DNA from 3 places in the Streptomyces sp. NPDC005898 genome. Region 3 is predicted to be linked to each of the others. Evidence: riboswitches for the same ligand, from Rfam matches in the RefSeq annotation. Region 3 holds a riboswitch; each other region holds the start of a gene.
The links. Region 3 has a riboswitch for thiamine pyrophosphate ahead of thiO (glycine oxidase ThiO). Riboswitches for the same ligand answer to the same signal wherever they lie in the genome.

Region 1 (5,379 bases), on a different contig from region 3:
ATCGGGCAGGAGCGAGCCCTCGCCGACTTCGAGGCGCACCTCGACGAGGCGCTCGACCGGATCCTGGCGGAGGAGCAGAACGCGGGCTGACCGCCGGCGGCCAACGGGCTAACAAGCCAACGGGTCGATACGCATGGCAGATTGGTGCATTTGCCGGCGTCAGGCCTTGCGGCGGCGTCCCTTTCCGCCTCGGGAGGAGCGTGGGGCCGGCGTACCGGTGGCCGGGGCCGGGATGAGGGGGCCGGACGAGCGGTCGGCGGAGACGACCAGGGCGGCCAGCGCGGTCGTCACCGGCACCGAGGCGACCAGGCCGATGGAGCCGATCAGGGTGCGCACGATCTCCTCGGCGACCAACTCGCTGTTGGCGACCGTGCCCACGCTGGACTGCGCGATCGAGAAGAGCAGCAGCAGGGGAAGCGCGGCACCCGCGTAGGCGAGGACGAGGGTGTTGACGACGGACGCGATGTGGTCGCGGCCGATACGGATGCCCGCGCGGTAGAGGCCGCGCCAGCCCATGGCCGGGTTGGCCTGGTGCAGTTCCCAGACCGCCGAGGTCTGGGTGACCGTCACGTCGTCGAGGACGCCGAGGGAGCCGATGATGACGCCCGCGAGCAGCAGGCCGCTCATGTCGATGGACGGGTAGAGGCCGTGGATGAGACCGGTGTTGTCGTCCGTGTTGCCGGTCAGCGCGGCCCAGCCGATGAACAGGGAGCCCAACAGGCCGATCAGGAGGAGCGAGATGAGCGTACCGAGCACCGCGACGGACGTACGGGCCGTGAGCCCGTGGCAGAGATAGAGCGCGACCAGCATGATGGCGCTCGCCCCGATCACGGCCACGACCAGCGGGTTCGAGCCCTGGAGGATGGCCGGCAGGATGAAGAAGGTGAGGACCAGGAAGCTGACGGCGAGTGCGACCAGGGCCATCGCGCCGCGCAACCGGCCGACCACGACGACCGCCAGCGCGAAGATGCCGGCGAGCAGCGCCATGGGCATCTTGCGGTTCACATCGGTGACCGAGTACTGGAGCCCCTCGGGCGCCTTGGGCTCGTAGGCGACCACCACCTCTTGGCCCTGGTGCAGTTGGCGGGCCGAGTCCGGCTGGATGATCTCGGTGAACGTGCGGCCCTTGTCCTTGCCGGCGGAGACCTCGATCAGCGCCTTCTTGCAGGTGCCGCTCGCACGGGACTGGGCGGACTGGCCCTCGGCGGTGGAGGTGTCGCCGTTGGGCGGGGTCTGCGAGGGGTTGAGGTCCTTGCAGGGCAGCTCCCGCACCTTGGTGACCTTCGCCGACTGCGTCTGCCGGTCGAAGCCGACTCCCGTCCGCTCGTGCGAGGGCGTACCACCCGGCCAGAGCACGACGAGCCCGACGACGACCGCGGCGGCGAAGGGAATCAGCACCGCGGCGATGACCTTGCGCAGATGCTGGGAGACGGGCGCGGCCGGGCCGTGGCTGTGCGAGTGCCCGCCGTGCCCGTGCCCGCCGCCGTGCCCATGCCCTCCGTGCCCGCCGCCGTGCCCGTGCCCGCCGTCGTGCCCGCCGTGCCCCTTGCCCGGCTCGCCGCCCTGCACGTGCCCGGGTGTGGGCGCGGGTCCGGGCACCGGTTCGCGCCCAAGGGCGTGCCCGGGCCCGTGTGCCGACCCGTGACCTTGGCCGCGTGCGTGCCCGGGGCCGGGGCCGGGGTCCGGCGGGCCCGAGTGGGGCGGTCGGGAGTGGGGAGGCGGCGGCGGGGGTGTGGTGGTCACGGCCCGATCATCGCAAGAACGGAGGGGGCCCTCTGTTCAGCGCGGCCGACATGACGCTAGCGTGGAGCCACCTTTGCAATCGCGGGAGCTCGGAGCACCGGGCTGAGAGGGCGCTGACCTCCGTACGAAGCGGCACGAGATGTGCACGAGCCGTACGGGATCCGCTGCGTCGACCGCCGAACCTGTTACCGGGTAATGCCGGCGTAGGGAGTAGGTCTCATGACCACATCGGACGCACGCACGCCTGCCTCGACGCGGGACCAGAGTCAGGACCAGGCCCAGGACAAGGGCCAGGACCAGGTCTGGAACCAGCGCGACGAGGCCGGGAAGTCCATCGGCTGGCACAAGGCGTACGTCGAGGGCTCGCGCCCCGACCTGCGGGTGCCGGTCCGCCAGGTGCACCTCACCAACGGCAAGGCCGTCACGTTGTACGACACGTCGGGGCCGTACACCGACCCGTCGGCCGAGACCGACGTCCGTCGCGGGCTGCCCCCGCTGCGGGAGAACTGGATCATCGCCCGCGGCGACACCGAGGAGTACGTGGGCCGTCCGCTCCGCCCCGAGGACGACGGCATCAAGCACACCTCGCCCCGCGGCGGGCTGCGGAACCTCGACGCGGTCTTCCCCGGCCGCCCCCGCCAGCCGCGTCGCGGCCGCCCGGGTCAGGCGGTGACGCAGCTCGCGTACGCCCGGCGCGGGGAGATCACGCCCGAGATGGAGTTCATCGGGATCCGCGAGAACATGGACCCCGAGATCGTGCGGGAGGAGGTCGCGGCGGGCCGTGCCGTGATCCCGGCCAACGTCAACCACCCGGAGATCGAGCCGATGATCATCGGCAAGAAGTTCCTGGTGAAGGTGAACGCCAACATCGGCAACTCCGCGGTCACCTCCTCCATCGAGGAGGAGGTGGACAAGATGACCTGGGCGACCCAGTGGGGCGCCGACACGGTCATGGACCTCTCCACCGGCCGCAACATCCACACCACCCGCGAGTGGGTGCTGCGCAACTCCCCCGTGCCCATCGGCACCGTGCCGCTCTACCAGGCCCTGGAGAAGGTCGACGGCAAGGCCGAGGAGCTGACCTGGGAGATCTACAAGGACACGGTCATCGAACAGGCCGAGCAGGGCGTGGACTACATGACGGTGCACGCGGGCGTGCGCCTGCCGTATGTGCCGCTGACCGCGCGCCGCAAGACCGGCATCGTCTCGCGCGGCGGTTCGATCATGGCCGCCTGGTGCCTCGCGCACCACAAGGAGAGCTTCCTCTACGAGCACTTCGAGGAGCTGTGCGAGATCCTCGCCGCGTACGACGTGACGTACTCGCTCGGCGACGGTCTGCGGCCCGGTTCCATCGCGGACGCCAATGACGAGGCGCAGTTCGCGGAGCTGCGCACGCTCGGCGAACTCAACACGATCGCCAAGCGGCACAACGTGCAGACGATGATCGAGGGCCCCGGGCACGTCCCGATGCACAAGATCAAGGAGAACATCGACCTCCAGCAGGAGATCTGCGAGGAGGCGCCGTTCTACACGCTCGGCCCGCTGACCACCGACATCGCGCCCGCCTACGACCACATCACCTCCGGCATCGGGGCCGCGATGATCGGCTGGTGGGGCACGGCCATGCTCTGCTACGTCACGCCCAAGGAGCACCTGGGACTGCCCAACCGCGACGACGTGAAGACCGGCGTCATCACGTACAAGATCGCGGCGCACGCGGCGGACCTCGCCAAGGGGCACCCGGGCGCGCAGGCCTGGGACGACGCGCTCTCGGACGCGCGCTTCGAGTTCCGCTGGGAGGATCAGTTCAATCTCGCCCTGGACCCGGTCACGGCGCGGGAGTTCCACGACGAGACGCTGCCGGCCGAGCCCGCGAAGACGGCGCACTTCTGCTCGATGTGCGGGCCGAAGTTCTGCTCGATGAAGATCTCCCAGGACATCCGCCGCCGGCACGGCGGTGACCTGGAGCAGGACGACATCGAGGCGGGCATGGAGCAGAAGTCCAAGGAGTTCGCCGCGGCGGGCAACCGGGTCTATCTGCCGATCGCCGACTGAGCGCGCCCCACGGACGGGGTGTCCGCAGAGCGCCGGATCGGCTCTGCGGACTCCCCGGCCTACTCCGGCTTGTGATCGGGCCCGCCGAAGTCCGGGCTGGAGAAGTCCGGGCTGGAGTAGCTCGGTCGTGACCCCGGCGCCCCGCCGCCGTCCGGGCTGCTGAAGCCCGGGCGGTGGTAGCCGAGTTGGGGCATGCGGCCGCCGGACCGGTCGCCGGGGACCTGTGAGGGCGTGCGGGCGGCGGGCGCCGCCCCGGGATCCGCCAGGGCCGCCCGCAGGAACGGCACGAGGCCCTGTTCCAGGAGCGCCACGCTCCAGGCCTGTCTGGCCCGGGCCACCTCCTCGTGCAGCTCGCCGTGCGGGCCCGCCTGCAGGGAGGTGGAGCCGTTGCGCAGGGCTGTCAGGAGGAGACCGACCGCGGCGATCAGGATGCCCACGGCCGTCAGCGCGCCGAACACCCATCCCGCGGTGAGCATGGTGTCCGCGAAGGCGGGCTCGGGGTTGAGCATCTTCAGGATGTAGCCGACGAGCAGGAAGATCGCGGCGGCCGCCCCCGCGAGGACGGGCGCGAGGACCGCGACGACGGCGGTCGCGCCGGCTCCCGCCGTGGCCGCCGGTTCGGTGATCTCGCCCATCGTGGTGGCGAGGCCCATGCCGCCGGAGCCGGACTCCGCGGCGCTGTGTCCGCTCCCTTCGCGGATCGAGGTGGAGGACGGTCGAGGTGCGCGCGCCTCCTCGCGAACCTTCACGTAATGCGCGTACTCGGCCGCGGCGGCGGCCGTGATCAGCGCTGTCGCGTTCAGGGCCATGGTGCGCAGTTGTTCGGTGTTGAGCCGCCGGCCCACTGCGGCGAGTTCAGGACGGTCAGGTGCGGTGCGCAGCGCCTCGTCGAGGATCCGCTCGTACTCGGGGCGGTCCTCATTGAGCAGGTGTGGAGCGCTGTTCATGTGCATCCCCCGATGCTCCGTAGGGCTAAGGCTCGCATGGCTACGAGCCGTCGGGCAGAAACGGAGGGGAGCCTGCTACGGATAAGCCGATGGTAGAGCCGTGACGGCACGCGTTGACAGGGGGTTTCCAGAATTCTCCCCCCTGGGCGACGCGGTCCGGTAAAGGGACGCCTGCCCGGGGAACGCTCAGATTCCCAGGGGGAGTTGGCAGACCAGTAGTTTTCCGGCCATGGTCACTCCGCCGTCCATGGCGATGGCCAGGCCGTCGGCGTAGACGTGCGGGCCCTCGATGACCGGGCCGCCGCCGTCCGACTCGTCCTCGGAGCCGACGTCCCCGAGGAGGTAGGGGATGGGGCTGTGACCATGGACGATGCGGGTGCCGCCGTACATGTCCAGGAGCTCGCGCACGGCCGCCGGGCCGGACTCGTCGCGGAAGGCGAAGCGCTTGGTGAACTTGCGGAAGAGGTCCCAGCACTCGTCGGCGTCGTTGCGCGTGAGGGTCTCGCGGATGGTGTCGTTCACCGCCTCGATCGAGTCGCCGTAATCCAGATAGGCGGTCGTGTCGGAGTGCACCAGGAGGTGACCGTCGGCCTCCTCCATCGCGTCCAGCCGGGCCATCCACTGCAGGTGGTGG
Region 2 (5,379 bases), on a different contig from region 3:
CGTCAACCCGAGCAACGACGGCAACATCATCCGGGTGACGTTCCCCGAGCTGACGCAGGACCGTCGCAAGGAGTTCATCAAGGTCGCCAAGACCAAGGCCGAGGACTCCAAGATCTCGATCCGCTCCATCCGCCGCAAGGCCAAGGAAGCCATCGACAAGGCGGTCAAGGACGGCGACATCGGCGAGGACGAGGGCCGTCGCGCCGAGAAGGACCTCGACGACACCACCGCCAAGTACGTCACCCAGGTGGACGAGCTGCTCAAGCACAAGGAAACCGAGCTGCTCGAAGTCTGAAGGCCCGGTCCGAGGAATCAGGAAACCGATCCGTGAACGACTCTTCCTGGGGGGCGCGGCCCACAGCCGGGTACTGGGTGCCGCCCGACCAGGGGTCTGGTCGGGGGGCACCCCCGGCAGGTCCCGCGTACGATGCGCAGGACGCGCTGCTTCCGTCCGTGACGCAGCCGATGCCCGTCGTGCCCGACACCCCCGCGCCCCCGCAGGAGCCCATGCCCAGCGCACCCCAGCCCGTCCCGGCAGCGCCGCGGCCTTCGCAGAAGAAGAGCGCGGGCCGTGACCTCGGCGCGGCCATAGGAGTCGGTGTGGGACTCGGCGCGGTGATCATCGCGTCGCTGTTCATCGTGAAGGCCGTCTTCATCGGCGTCATAGCGGTCGCCGTCGTGGTCGGCCTGTGGGAGCTGACCTCCCGGCTCGACGAGCGCAAGGGCATCAAGGCGCCGCTGGTGCCGCTCGCGGTCGGTGGCGCGGCGATGGTCGTCGCCGGGTACGTCCGGGGTCCCGAGGGCGCCTGGGTGGCGATGGCGCTCACCGCGCTCGCGGTACTCGTCTGGCGGATGACCGAGCCCCCCGAGGGCTATCTGAAGGACGTCACGGCGGGGGTCTTCGCGACCTTCTACGTCCCCTTCCTCGCGACGTTCGTGGCACTGATGCTCACCGCCGACGACGGGCCGCGCCGGGTGCTGACGTTCCTGCTGCTGACCGTGGTCAGCGACACGGGCGCGTACGCCATCGGCTGGCGCTTCGGCAAGCACAAGCTGGCGCCGCGCATCAGCCCCGGCAAGACCCGCGAGGGCCTGTTCGGCGCCGTCGCGTTCGCGATGGCCGCGGGCGCGCTGTGCATGGAGTTCCTGATCGACGACGGGACCTGGTGGCAGGGGCTGCTGGTCGGCCTCGCGGTCGCGGCGAGCGCCACGCTCGGCGACCTCGGCGAGTCGATGATCAAGCGGGACCTCGGCATCAAGGACATGGGCACGCTGCTGCCGGGCCACGGCGGCATCATGGACCGCCTGGACTCCCTGCTGCCGACGGCCCCGGTCGTCTGGCTCCTGCTGGTGATCTTCGTGGGGTCTGGCTGACCGTCTGACCTGCGCGGATGTGCGTATGGGGCTCGTTGTCCACAGGGCGGCGGGCCCCTTGCCACATGTCTGCGACACTGGAAGAACCATGCCTGTACCCGGAGAACTCACCTTCGTCGCGCCCCGCGGAGCCAAGAAGCCGCCGCGGCACCTCGCCGACCTCACGCCCGCCGAGCGCAAAGAAGCCGTCGCCGCCATCGGCGAGAAGCCGTTCCGCGCCAAGCAGCTCTCGCAGCACTACTTCGCGCGCTACGCCCACGACCCGGCCGAGTGGACCGACATCCCCGCCGGCGCGCGCGACAAGCTCCGGGAAGCGCTGCTGCCCGACCTGATGTCCGTGGTGCGGCACATCAGCTGCGACGACGACACCACGCGCAAGACGCTGTGGCGCCTCTTCGACGGCACGCTGGTCGAGTCGGTGCTCATGCGCTACCCCGACCGGGTGACCATGTGCATCAGCTCCCAGGCCGGGTGCGGCATGAACTGCCCGTTCTGCGCCACCGGCCAGGCCGGCCTCGACCGGAACCTGTCGACGGGCGAGATCGTGCACCAGATCGTGGACGGCATGCGCGCCCTGCGGGACGGCGAGATCCCCGGCGGGCCCGCGCGGCTGTCCAACATCGTCTTCATGGGCATGGGCGAGCCACTGGCCAACTACAACCGCGTGACGGGCGCCATCCGCCGCCTCACCGACCCCGAGCCCGACGGGCTCGGCCTCTCGCAGCGCGGCATCACGGTGTCGACGGTGGGGCTCGTGCCCGCCATCCACCGGTTCTCCGACGAGGGCTTCAAGTGCCGCCTCGCCATCTCGCTGCACGCCCCGGACGACGACCTGCGCGACACGCTCGTCCCCGTCAACACGCGGTGGAAGGTGCGGGAGGTGCTCGACGCGGGCTGGGAGTACGCCGCCAAGTCCGGCCGCCGCCTGTCCATCGAGTACGCGCTGATCCGCGACATCAACGACCAGGGGTGGCGCGGTGACCGGCTCGGCCGGCTGCTCAAGGGCAAGCCGGTCCACGTGAACCTCATCCCGCTGAACCCCACGCCGGGCTCGAAGTGGACGGCCTCGCGGCCCGAGGACGAGAAGGCGTTCGTGGAGGCCATCGCGGCCCACGGGGTGCCGGTGACCATCCGGGACACCCGCGGCCAGGAGATCGACGGGGCGTGCGGCCAGCTCGCCGCGGCCGAGAGGTAGTCTGACGGGCGTACGCCTCGCACACACGGTCGCGTACGGTCGTCATCACATCTGCATATTCCGACAGGGGAGCGCCACAGCGCTGAGAGTGCGGCACCTTGGACAGGTGGGCCGCAGACCCTCTGAACCTCGCCCAGGTCATTCTGGGTAGGAAGTTCGGGCACGACTCAAGCTGTTGCGCCCTGCCCGTGTGCCCCTGGGCCCGCGGGCAGGGCCGCGTCTCTTCCTGGACACCCAGGAGGACATCCAAGTGAGCACCAAGAAGATCACGTCCGTCGCCGTCGCGGTGGGCCTCGGGCTCGGCGCCCTCTCGGCCTGCGGCTCCGGGGACGGCTCCGACGAGGCCGACTCCAAGACCGTCACCCTCGTCAGCCACGACTCCTTCAACGTCTCCAAGGACGTACTGAAGGACTTCGAGAAGCGCTCCGGGTACCGGGTCAAGGTCCTCAAGGACGGCGACGCGGGCGCCGCCGTGAACAAGGCGATCCTCTCCAAGGACAACCCGCAGGGCGACGTCTTCTTCGGCGTCGACAACACCCTTCTGTCGCGGGCGCTCGACCACGGCCTCTTCCAGTCGTACGAGGCCAAGGGCTCGGGCGCGATCAGGCCGGAGTTCCGGGTCGACGAGGCCGAGCACCGGGTCACGCCCGTCGACAGCGGCGACATCTGCGTGAACTACGACAAGAAGTACTTCGCCGACAAGAAGCTGGCGCCGCCGAAGTCCTTCGCGGACCTGACCAGGCCCGCCTACAAGGACCTGCTGGTCACCGAGAACGCCTCGACCTCCTCGCCCGGCCTCGGCTTCCTGCTCGGCACCGCCGCCGAGTACGGCGACGACGGCTGGCAAGGCTACTGGAAGAAGCTCAAGGCCAACGGCGTCAAGGTCGTCGACGGCTGGGAGCAGGCCTACAACGAGGAGTTCTCCGGCTCCGCCGGCGGCAGGAAGGCGGGCGGCGAGCGGCCGCTCGTCGTCTCCTACGCCTCCTCGCCGCCCGTCGAGGTGCTCTACGGCAAGCCGCGGCCGAAGCACGCCCCGACCGGCGTCGCGACCGGCACGTGCTTCCGCCAGGTCGAGTACGCGGGCCTGCTCGCCAATGCCGGGAACACCAAGGGCGGCAAGGCGCTCCTGGACTTCCTCGTGGGCAAGGAGTTCCAGGAGGACATGCCGCTGAACATGTTCGTCAACCCGGTGCGCGAGGGCACGAAGCTGCCCGAGCTGTTCACCGAGCACGGCGCGCGCGTCGACAAGCCCGCGACCATGGATCCGAAGAAGATCGCCGACAACCGCGAGCCGTGGATCAAGTCGTGGACCTCGCTCGTACTGAAGTGACGAAGTCCCGCTCCCGGGCCTCCCGGGCGGGCCTCGGCCGGGGGAGCGCGACGCGGCTCGGTCTGCTGGCCGTGCCCGTCGCGTTCTTCGCGCTCTTCTTCGCCTATCCGGTCACCGCGATCGTCGCGCGCGGCCTGCGCGTCGACGGCGCCTGGCGCCTCGGGCGGATCGCGGACGTGCTGGGACAGTCCGACGTCCGGCACGTGCTGTGGTTCACCACCTGGCAGGCGCTCGCGTCGACCGCGCTCACGCTGCTGATCGCGCTCCCCGGCGCGTACGTCTTCGCGCGCTTCGACTTCCCGGGCAAGCGGACGCTGCGGGCCGTCGTGACGGTGCCGTTCGTGCTGCCGACGGTCGTCGTCGGCACCGCCTTCCTCGCGCTGATCGGGCGCGGCGGGCTCTTCGACGAGCTGTGGGGCGTACGCCTGGACACCACCGTGTGGGCGATCCTGCTCGCCCACGTGTTCTTCAACTACGCGGTCGTCGTCCGCACGGTCGGCGGGCTCTGGTCGCAGCTCGATCCGCGCCAGGAGGAGGCCGCGCGGATGCTCGGCGCCTCGCGCTGGACGGCCTGGCGGACCGTGACACTGCCCGCGCTCGGCCCGGCGGTGGCCGCCGCCGCGCTGATGGTTTTCCTCTTCACCTTCACCTCCTTCGGCGTCGTGCAGATCCTCGGCGGACCCGCGTACTCCACGCTCGAAGTGGAGATCTACCGCCAGACCGCCCAGCTCCTCGACCTGCCGACGGCCGCCGTCCTGACCCTCGTGCAGTTCGCCGCGGTCGGGCTGATCCTGGCGGTCCACGCGTGGACGGCACGGCGGCGCGAGAGCGTGCTGAAGCTGGTCGACGCCTCGGCCGCCGCGCGCCGCCCGCGCGGCGCCGGCCAGTGGACGCTGCTCGCCTCGGTCATGGCGACGATCGCCCTGCTGATCCTGCTGCCGCTCGGCGTGCTCGTCCAGCGGTCCTTCGACGGACCCGACGGCTTCGGCGTGACGTACTACGCGGAGCTGACCTCGGCGGAGGGCGGCGCCTTCCTCGTGCCGCCGATCGAGGCGATCTGGAACTCCCTCCAGTACGCGATCGTGGCCACCGCCATCGCGGTCGTCGTCGGCGGGCTCGCCGCGGCCGCGCTCACCCGGCGCGCGGGCCGCCTCGTACGCGGCTTCGACGCGCTGCTCATGCTGCCGCTCGGGGTGTCGGCGGTGACCGTCGGCTTCGGGTTCCTGATCACGCTGGACGAGCCGCCGCTCGATCTGCGGGCCACCTGGATCCTGGTGCCGCTCGCCCAGGCCCTGGTCGGCGTGCCCTTCGTCGTGCGCACCATGCTGCCCGTCCTGCGCGCGGTCGACGGGCGGCTGCGCGAGGCGGCGGCCGTCCTCGGGGCCTCGCCGCTGCGGGCCTGGCGGGAGGTGGACCTGCCGATGGTGCGGCGGGCGCTGCTGATCGCCGCCGGGTTCGCGTTCGCCGTCTCGCTCGGCGA
Region 3 (5,379 bases):
GTGCGGTTCAGCGGGTCCTGCCCGGCGCCGCCCTCGGCGGGCAGCGGCGGCCGGCCGGAGCGGGCCGCGCGCGGGATGACGCTGGTGCGGTCCTCGGCGTTGTCGTGCTCCGTCGTGTGCGCCTGCGGCGGCACCGCGTCGAGCTGCTCCTCGCTCAGGGCGGCCCGGGCCTCCCGGAGCCGGGCGAGGAGCGCCACCGCGTCGTACGGGCGGGCGTCGGGGGTGCGGGCCGTGGCGTGGGCCACCAGCCCGTCGAGTTCGGGGGCGAGCCCGGGCACGGCCGCCGACGGGGGCGGCACGTCCTCGTTGAGGTGCTGGTAGAGCACCTGGGCGGGGGAGTCCCCGGAGTGCGGCTTGGCGCCGGTCAGCATCTCGTAGAGCACGACGCCGCACGCGTACACGTCCACACGCGTGTCGGACGTGCCGTGCTCGATCTGCTCGGGGGCGAGGTAGGAGACGGTGCCAAGGACGGTGCCCGTGGTGTTCGTGACGGTGTCCACCGCGCGGACGAGCCCGAAGTCGGCGACCTTGACCCGGCCGTCGTCCCCTATCAGGACGTTCTCCGGCTTCATGTCGCGGTGCACGAACCCGGCGCGGTGCGCGGCGCCGAGGGCGGCGAGGACCGGCTCCAGGATGTCGAGCGCGGCCCGCGGCTGGAGCGCGCCGCGCTCGCGCAGGACGTCGCGCAGGGTGCAGCCCGCGATGTACTCCATCGCCAGATAGACGTACGACCCGTCGGTGCCCTGGTCGAAGACGCCCACCACGTTCGGATGCGAGAGGCGGGCGACCGATTTGGCCTCGCGGATGAAACGGTCCACGAAGGAGGCGTCGGCCGCCAGCGCGGGGTGCATCACCTTGAGCGCGAGCACGCGGTCGAGGCGGGTGTCCACGGCCCGGTAGACCGTGGCCATCCCGCCCACCGCGATGCGCCCCTCGATCCGGTAACGGCTGTCGAGCAGCTGCCCGACGAGGGGGTCCTGAAGGGTCGTGTCCACGCAGGGGAGTCTACGAGCCGCCACCGACACCTCGTCCCGGCCGGTCCTGCCCGCGGCCGGACTGCAGCCGAGCTGTGACGGGCGCCGGGCCCCCGGCGGGCAGCCGTGAGCGCCCAGAGCCCCGCCCTTCTCAGGGCGTCCCGAACGCCGGCCGCTCCGGATCGAGCCTGGCCATGCCCTCCGCGGGAGAGGACGCCTCCGCGAAGTGCCGCCGGGGAATCCGCCCGGCCCGGTGGGCGAGGCGCCCCGCCTCGACGCCGTGCCGCATGGCCTCCGCCATCAGGACCGGCTCCTGCGCCCGCGTCACCGCCGAGGCGAGCATCACGCCCGCGCACCCCAGCTCCATCGCGAGCGTGGCGTCGGACGCCGTGCCCGCGCCCGCGTCCAGGATCACCGGCACGCGCGCGTGCTCCACGATCAGCTGGAAGTTGTGCGGATTGCGGATGCCGAGCCCCGAGCCGATGGGCGAGCCGAGCGGCATGATCGCCGCGCAGCCCACGTCCTGGAGCTTGCGGGCGAGCACCGGGTCGTCGTTCGTGTACGGCAGGACCGTGAAACCGTCGTCGACCAGAATCTCGGCGGCGTCCAGCAGCTCGATCGGGTCGGGCAGCAGCGTCCGCTCGTCCGCGATGACCTCCAGCTTCACCAGGTCCGTGCCGAGCGCCTCGCGCGCGAGGCGGGCGGTCAGGACGGCCTCACCGGCGGTGTAGCAGCCCGCCGTGTTCGGCAGGACGCGGATGCCGAGCCGGTCGAGCACGGAGAGCACCGAGCCCTGCACGCCCGGGTCGAGGCGGCGCATCGCGACGGTGGTCAGCTCGGTGCCGGACGCGACCAGGGACCGTTCCAGGACGTCGAGGCTGGGCGCCCCGCCCGTACCCATGATCAGGCGCGAGGAGAGGGTGAGCCCGCCGAGGACGAAAGGGTCGTCTGCCATGGTCGGATCAGCCTCCCTGGACGGCGGTGAGCACTTCGACGCGGTCGCCGGCGACGAGTGCCGTGCCGGTCCACCGCGCGCGCGGGACGACGGTCTCGTTGAGGGCGGCGGCGACACCGGAGGGCGCCGCGGTGAGCGTGGCGACGAGGACGTCGAGCGTGGTGCCCGGGGCCACTTCGCGCGCCTCCCCATTGACGGAGACGGAAATGTTCGTACTCATGCGGGTTGCTCCGTGAACGACTGCGTAGGGGGGACGGGGGAGGGCCCGGTGAAGCGCCGCGGGGTGAACGGGCGCGCCTCGTCGGGCAGTTCCCCGGTGGTCAGGGCGTGCGCCATGACGTCGCCCGTCACGGGCGTCAGCAGCACGCCGTTGCGGTAGTGCCCGGTGGCCAGCAGCAGGCCGGGCAGCCGGGTCGGGCCGAGCAGCGGCGCGTTGTCGGGGGAGGCCGGGCGCAGGCCTGCGCGGGTCTCGGTCAGCGGCAGCTCCGTGATGCCGGGCACGAGTTCGTGGGCGTCCCGCAGGAGTTCGTAGACGCCGCCCGCCGTGACCGTGGTGTCCCAGCCCAGTTCCTCGCTGGTGGCGCCGACGACCAGCTCGCCGTTCTCGCGCGGCACGAGGTAGAGGTGGCTGCCGCGCACGACCGCGCGCACGGTGCGGCTCAGGAACGGCGCGTACGGCTTCGGCACACTCAGCCGCAGCACCTGCCCCTTCACCGGCCGCACGGGCGGCAGCACGTCGTCCGGCACGCCCGCCAGGCGCCCGCTGAGACTGCCCGCCGCCAGCACCACCTGCCCCGCGTGCAGCTCGGTGCCGTCCCCGAGGAGCACTCCCCGGGCCCGCTCGCCCGCGACCGACAGCCGCTCGGCCCACGCGCGGTGCAGGGCGACGCCCGCCCGCTCGCAGGCCACCAGGAGCGCCGCCGCGAGCCGGCGCGGGTCGACCTGGTGGTCGCCGTCGACGCGCAGCCCGCCCCGCACGCCCGGGGCCAGCATCGGCTCCAAGCGGCGGCACTCGCGGCCGCTCAGCCACTCCGAATCCAGGCCGGAACGGCTCTGGAGGGCGTGCAGCTCGCGCAGATGGGCCCGGTCGTCGGCGTCGAGCGCGACCGCGAGCGTGCCGCACGCGCGATGGCCGACGTCGCGGCCGCTCGCCTCGGTCAGTTCGGCGACGAAGTCCGGATAGCGGCGCGCGGAGGCGAGGTTGAGCCCCAGCAGGGTCTGCTCGCCGTGGTGCAGTTCGGTGACGGCGGCCAGCATGCCGGCCGCGACCCGCGCGGCGCCGCCGCCCGGTTCGGGGTCCACGACGGCGACCGAGAGGCCGCGCTGCGCGGCCCGCCAGGCCGTGACCAGGCCGATGATGCCGCCCCCCACGACGAGGACGTCCGTCGGGCCCGTGGATCGCGCCGGCGGCGCGTGTGCCGATGTACGTGGCTGCATGGGCGTCCAGCCCCTCCCTTCGCCGGCATGACCCGGATCAGGTTCGTACGGTCGGAGGCCGTCCAGCCTCCCTCTCAGCCCGGTGCGTCCGGGCTCCCGCGAGTGCTCTGCGCCGACCACCCTAGCCCGTCGCCCGGTGAGGCAGTAGGGGAGCTGTCCGGGCATGGACGGTGACGTTGTGTCAGAGATCTCCTTACCGGCCTCTGAGGACAGCCCCGCCCGCCGCCCTACAGTGATCGGGTGAGCGAGCAGCAGAGGCAGAGCGGGCAGCAGGGGCAGGCCGGGCGGCGCGTCGTCATCGTCGGCGCCGGAATGGCCGGGGTGCAGACCGCCGTGGCCCTGCGCGAGCAGGGTTTCGCCGGCACGGTCACCCTCATCGGGGCGGAGCCGCACCAGCCCTACGACAGGCCGCCGCTGTCCAAGGCGGTGCTGCTCGGCAAGGCGGAGGGCTCCGCGTTCGACATCGACTTCGAGGCCCTCGGCATCGACCTCACCCTGGGCCGCGAGGTCACCGGGGTGCGCCCCGCCGACCACGTGCTGGACACCGCCGAAGGACCGGTCGGCTACGACGTCCTGGTCCTCGCCACGGGCGCCGAACCGATCCGGCTGCCGGGCACCGAAGGCGTCCCCGGCGTCCACCTGCTGCGCACCCTGGACGACGCCGAGCGGCTGCGGCCGGTCCTCGCCGCGCAGCACGACATCGTGGTCGTGGGGGCCGGCTGGATCGGCGCGGAGTTCGCGACGGCCGCGCGCGAGGCGGGCTGCGCCGTCACCGTGGTCGAGGCCGCGGGGCGGCCGCTGGCCGGAGCGCTGCCGGAAGAGGTCGCCGCCCGCATGGCGGGCTGGTACGCGGACTCCGGAGCCGCTCTGCGCACCCACGCGCGCGTGGAGCGCGTCGAGCCCGGCGCGGTGCTCCTCTCCGACGGGACCCGGCTGCCCGCCGGCGCCGTCGTCGTCGGCATCGGTGCGCGCCCCGCGACGGGCTGGCTGGCCGGCTCCGGCATCGAGCTGGGCGCCCACCGGGAGGTCGTGGCCGACGACCACCTGCGCGCCTCGGCGCCCGACGTGTACGCGGTCGGCGACTGCGCCTCCTTCCCCTCCGCCAGGTACGGCGAGCGCCTGCTCGTCCACCACTGGGACAACGCCCTCCAGGGCCCGCGCGCCGTGGCGGCCGACATCATCGGCGACACCCCGACGGCGTACGACCCGGTGCCCTACTTCTGGTCGGAGCAGTTCGGCCGTTTCGTGCAGTACGCGGGCCACCACACGGCGACCGACGAGCTGGTGTGGCGCGGCGACCCGACGGGGGTGGCCTGGTCGGTGTGCTGGCTCAGGAGCGGCGCCCTTGCGGCGGTCCTCGCGGTGGGTCGCCCCAGGGACCTGGCCCAGGGCCGCAAGCTGATCGAGGCGGGCACCCACCTGGACCCGGTCCTGGCGGCCGACCCGTCGGTGCCGCTGAAGAAGGCGGCACTGTAGGAAGAAGGCGGCGCTTCAGGAAGAAGGCGGGGCTGCGGGACGCCACCGGGGAGAGCCAGGCACGCCCGGGCCCCCGGCCAGAGATACGCTGGGGCGGTGACCGAGATTGACTCAAAGACCGACGCGCTCGTCCCCGCCTGGCTCCACCTCCCCGACATCGCCGAAATGCTCGACGTCGAGGTGACGCGCGTACGCCAGCTGGTCAAGGAAGGCCAGCTGATCGCCGTACGCCGTGGTGAGAACCGCACGCTCCAGGTGCCGGCCGCCTTCATCGACGGCGACAAGGTCGTCAAGGGCCTCGTCGGCACTCTGACGCTGCTGCGGGACGACGGCTTCTCCGACGAAGAGATGCTGGAGTGGCTCTTCACCCCCGACCCCTCCCTGCCCGGCACCCCCGCGCAGGCCCTGAGCGAGAATCGCGGCACGGAGGTGAAGCGCCGCGCCCAGGCGCTCGCCGTCTGACCGAACACACCGCTTCGGGTGCGGGCCGCGTTCGCGCGCGGCCCGCGTCGCCCATCCACACCGGGGGGATCTCTC

Region 1: linked by a shared signal. The riboswitch ahead of thiC (phosphomethylpyrimidine synthase ThiC) and the one ahead of thiO (glycine oxidase ThiO) in region 3 are both predicted to bind thiamine pyrophosphate.
Region 2: linked by a shared signal. The riboswitch ahead of ABZ385_RS19825 (thiamine ABC transporter substrate-binding protein) and the one ahead of thiO (glycine oxidase ThiO) in region 3 are both predicted to bind thiamine pyrophosphate.

Annotation. Positions count from the first base shown of each region.
Region 1 covers NZ_JBEXWC010000002.1:474,147-479,525, forward strand. Annotated here, with positions in the region: gene ABZ385_RS04915 (SsgA family sporulation/cell division regulator) at 1-90, shown strand, start outside; gene ABZ385_RS04920 (YibE/F family protein) at 160-1,569, opposite strand; TPP riboswitch at 1,815-1,970, shown strand; gene thiC (phosphomethylpyrimidine synthase ThiC) at 1,963-3,798, shown strand; gene ABZ385_RS04930 (hypothetical protein) at 3,858-4,751, opposite strand; gene ABZ385_RS04935 (metallophosphoesterase) at 4,932-5,379, opposite strand, start outside.
Region 2 covers NZ_JBEXWC010000014.1:38,672-44,050, reverse strand. Annotated here, with positions in the region: gene frr (ribosome recycling factor) at 1-295, shown strand, start outside; gene ABZ385_RS19835 (phosphatidate cytidylyltransferase) at 328-1,374, shown strand; gene rlmN (23S rRNA (adenine(2503)-C(2))-methyltransferase RlmN) at 1,463-2,569, shown strand; TPP riboswitch at 2,625-2,741, shown strand; gene ABZ385_RS19825 (thiamine ABC transporter substrate-binding protein) at 2,820-3,899, shown strand; gene ABZ385_RS19820 (iron ABC transporter permease) at 3,875-5,379, shown strand, end outside.
Region 3 covers NZ_JBEXWC010000007.1:153,415-158,793, reverse strand. Annotated here, with positions in the region: gene pknB (Stk1 family PASTA domain-containing Ser/Thr kinase) at 1-995, opposite strand, end outside; gene ABZ385_RS12570 (thiazole synthase) at 1,126-1,929, opposite strand; gene thiS (sulfur carrier protein ThiS) at 1,937-2,149, opposite strand; gene thiO (glycine oxidase ThiO) at 2,146-3,366, opposite strand; TPP riboswitch at 3,364-3,476, opposite strand; gene ABZ385_RS12555 (FAD-dependent oxidoreductase) at 3,607-4,842, shown strand; gene ABZ385_RS12550 (Rv2175c family DNA-binding protein) at 4,939-5,304, shown strand.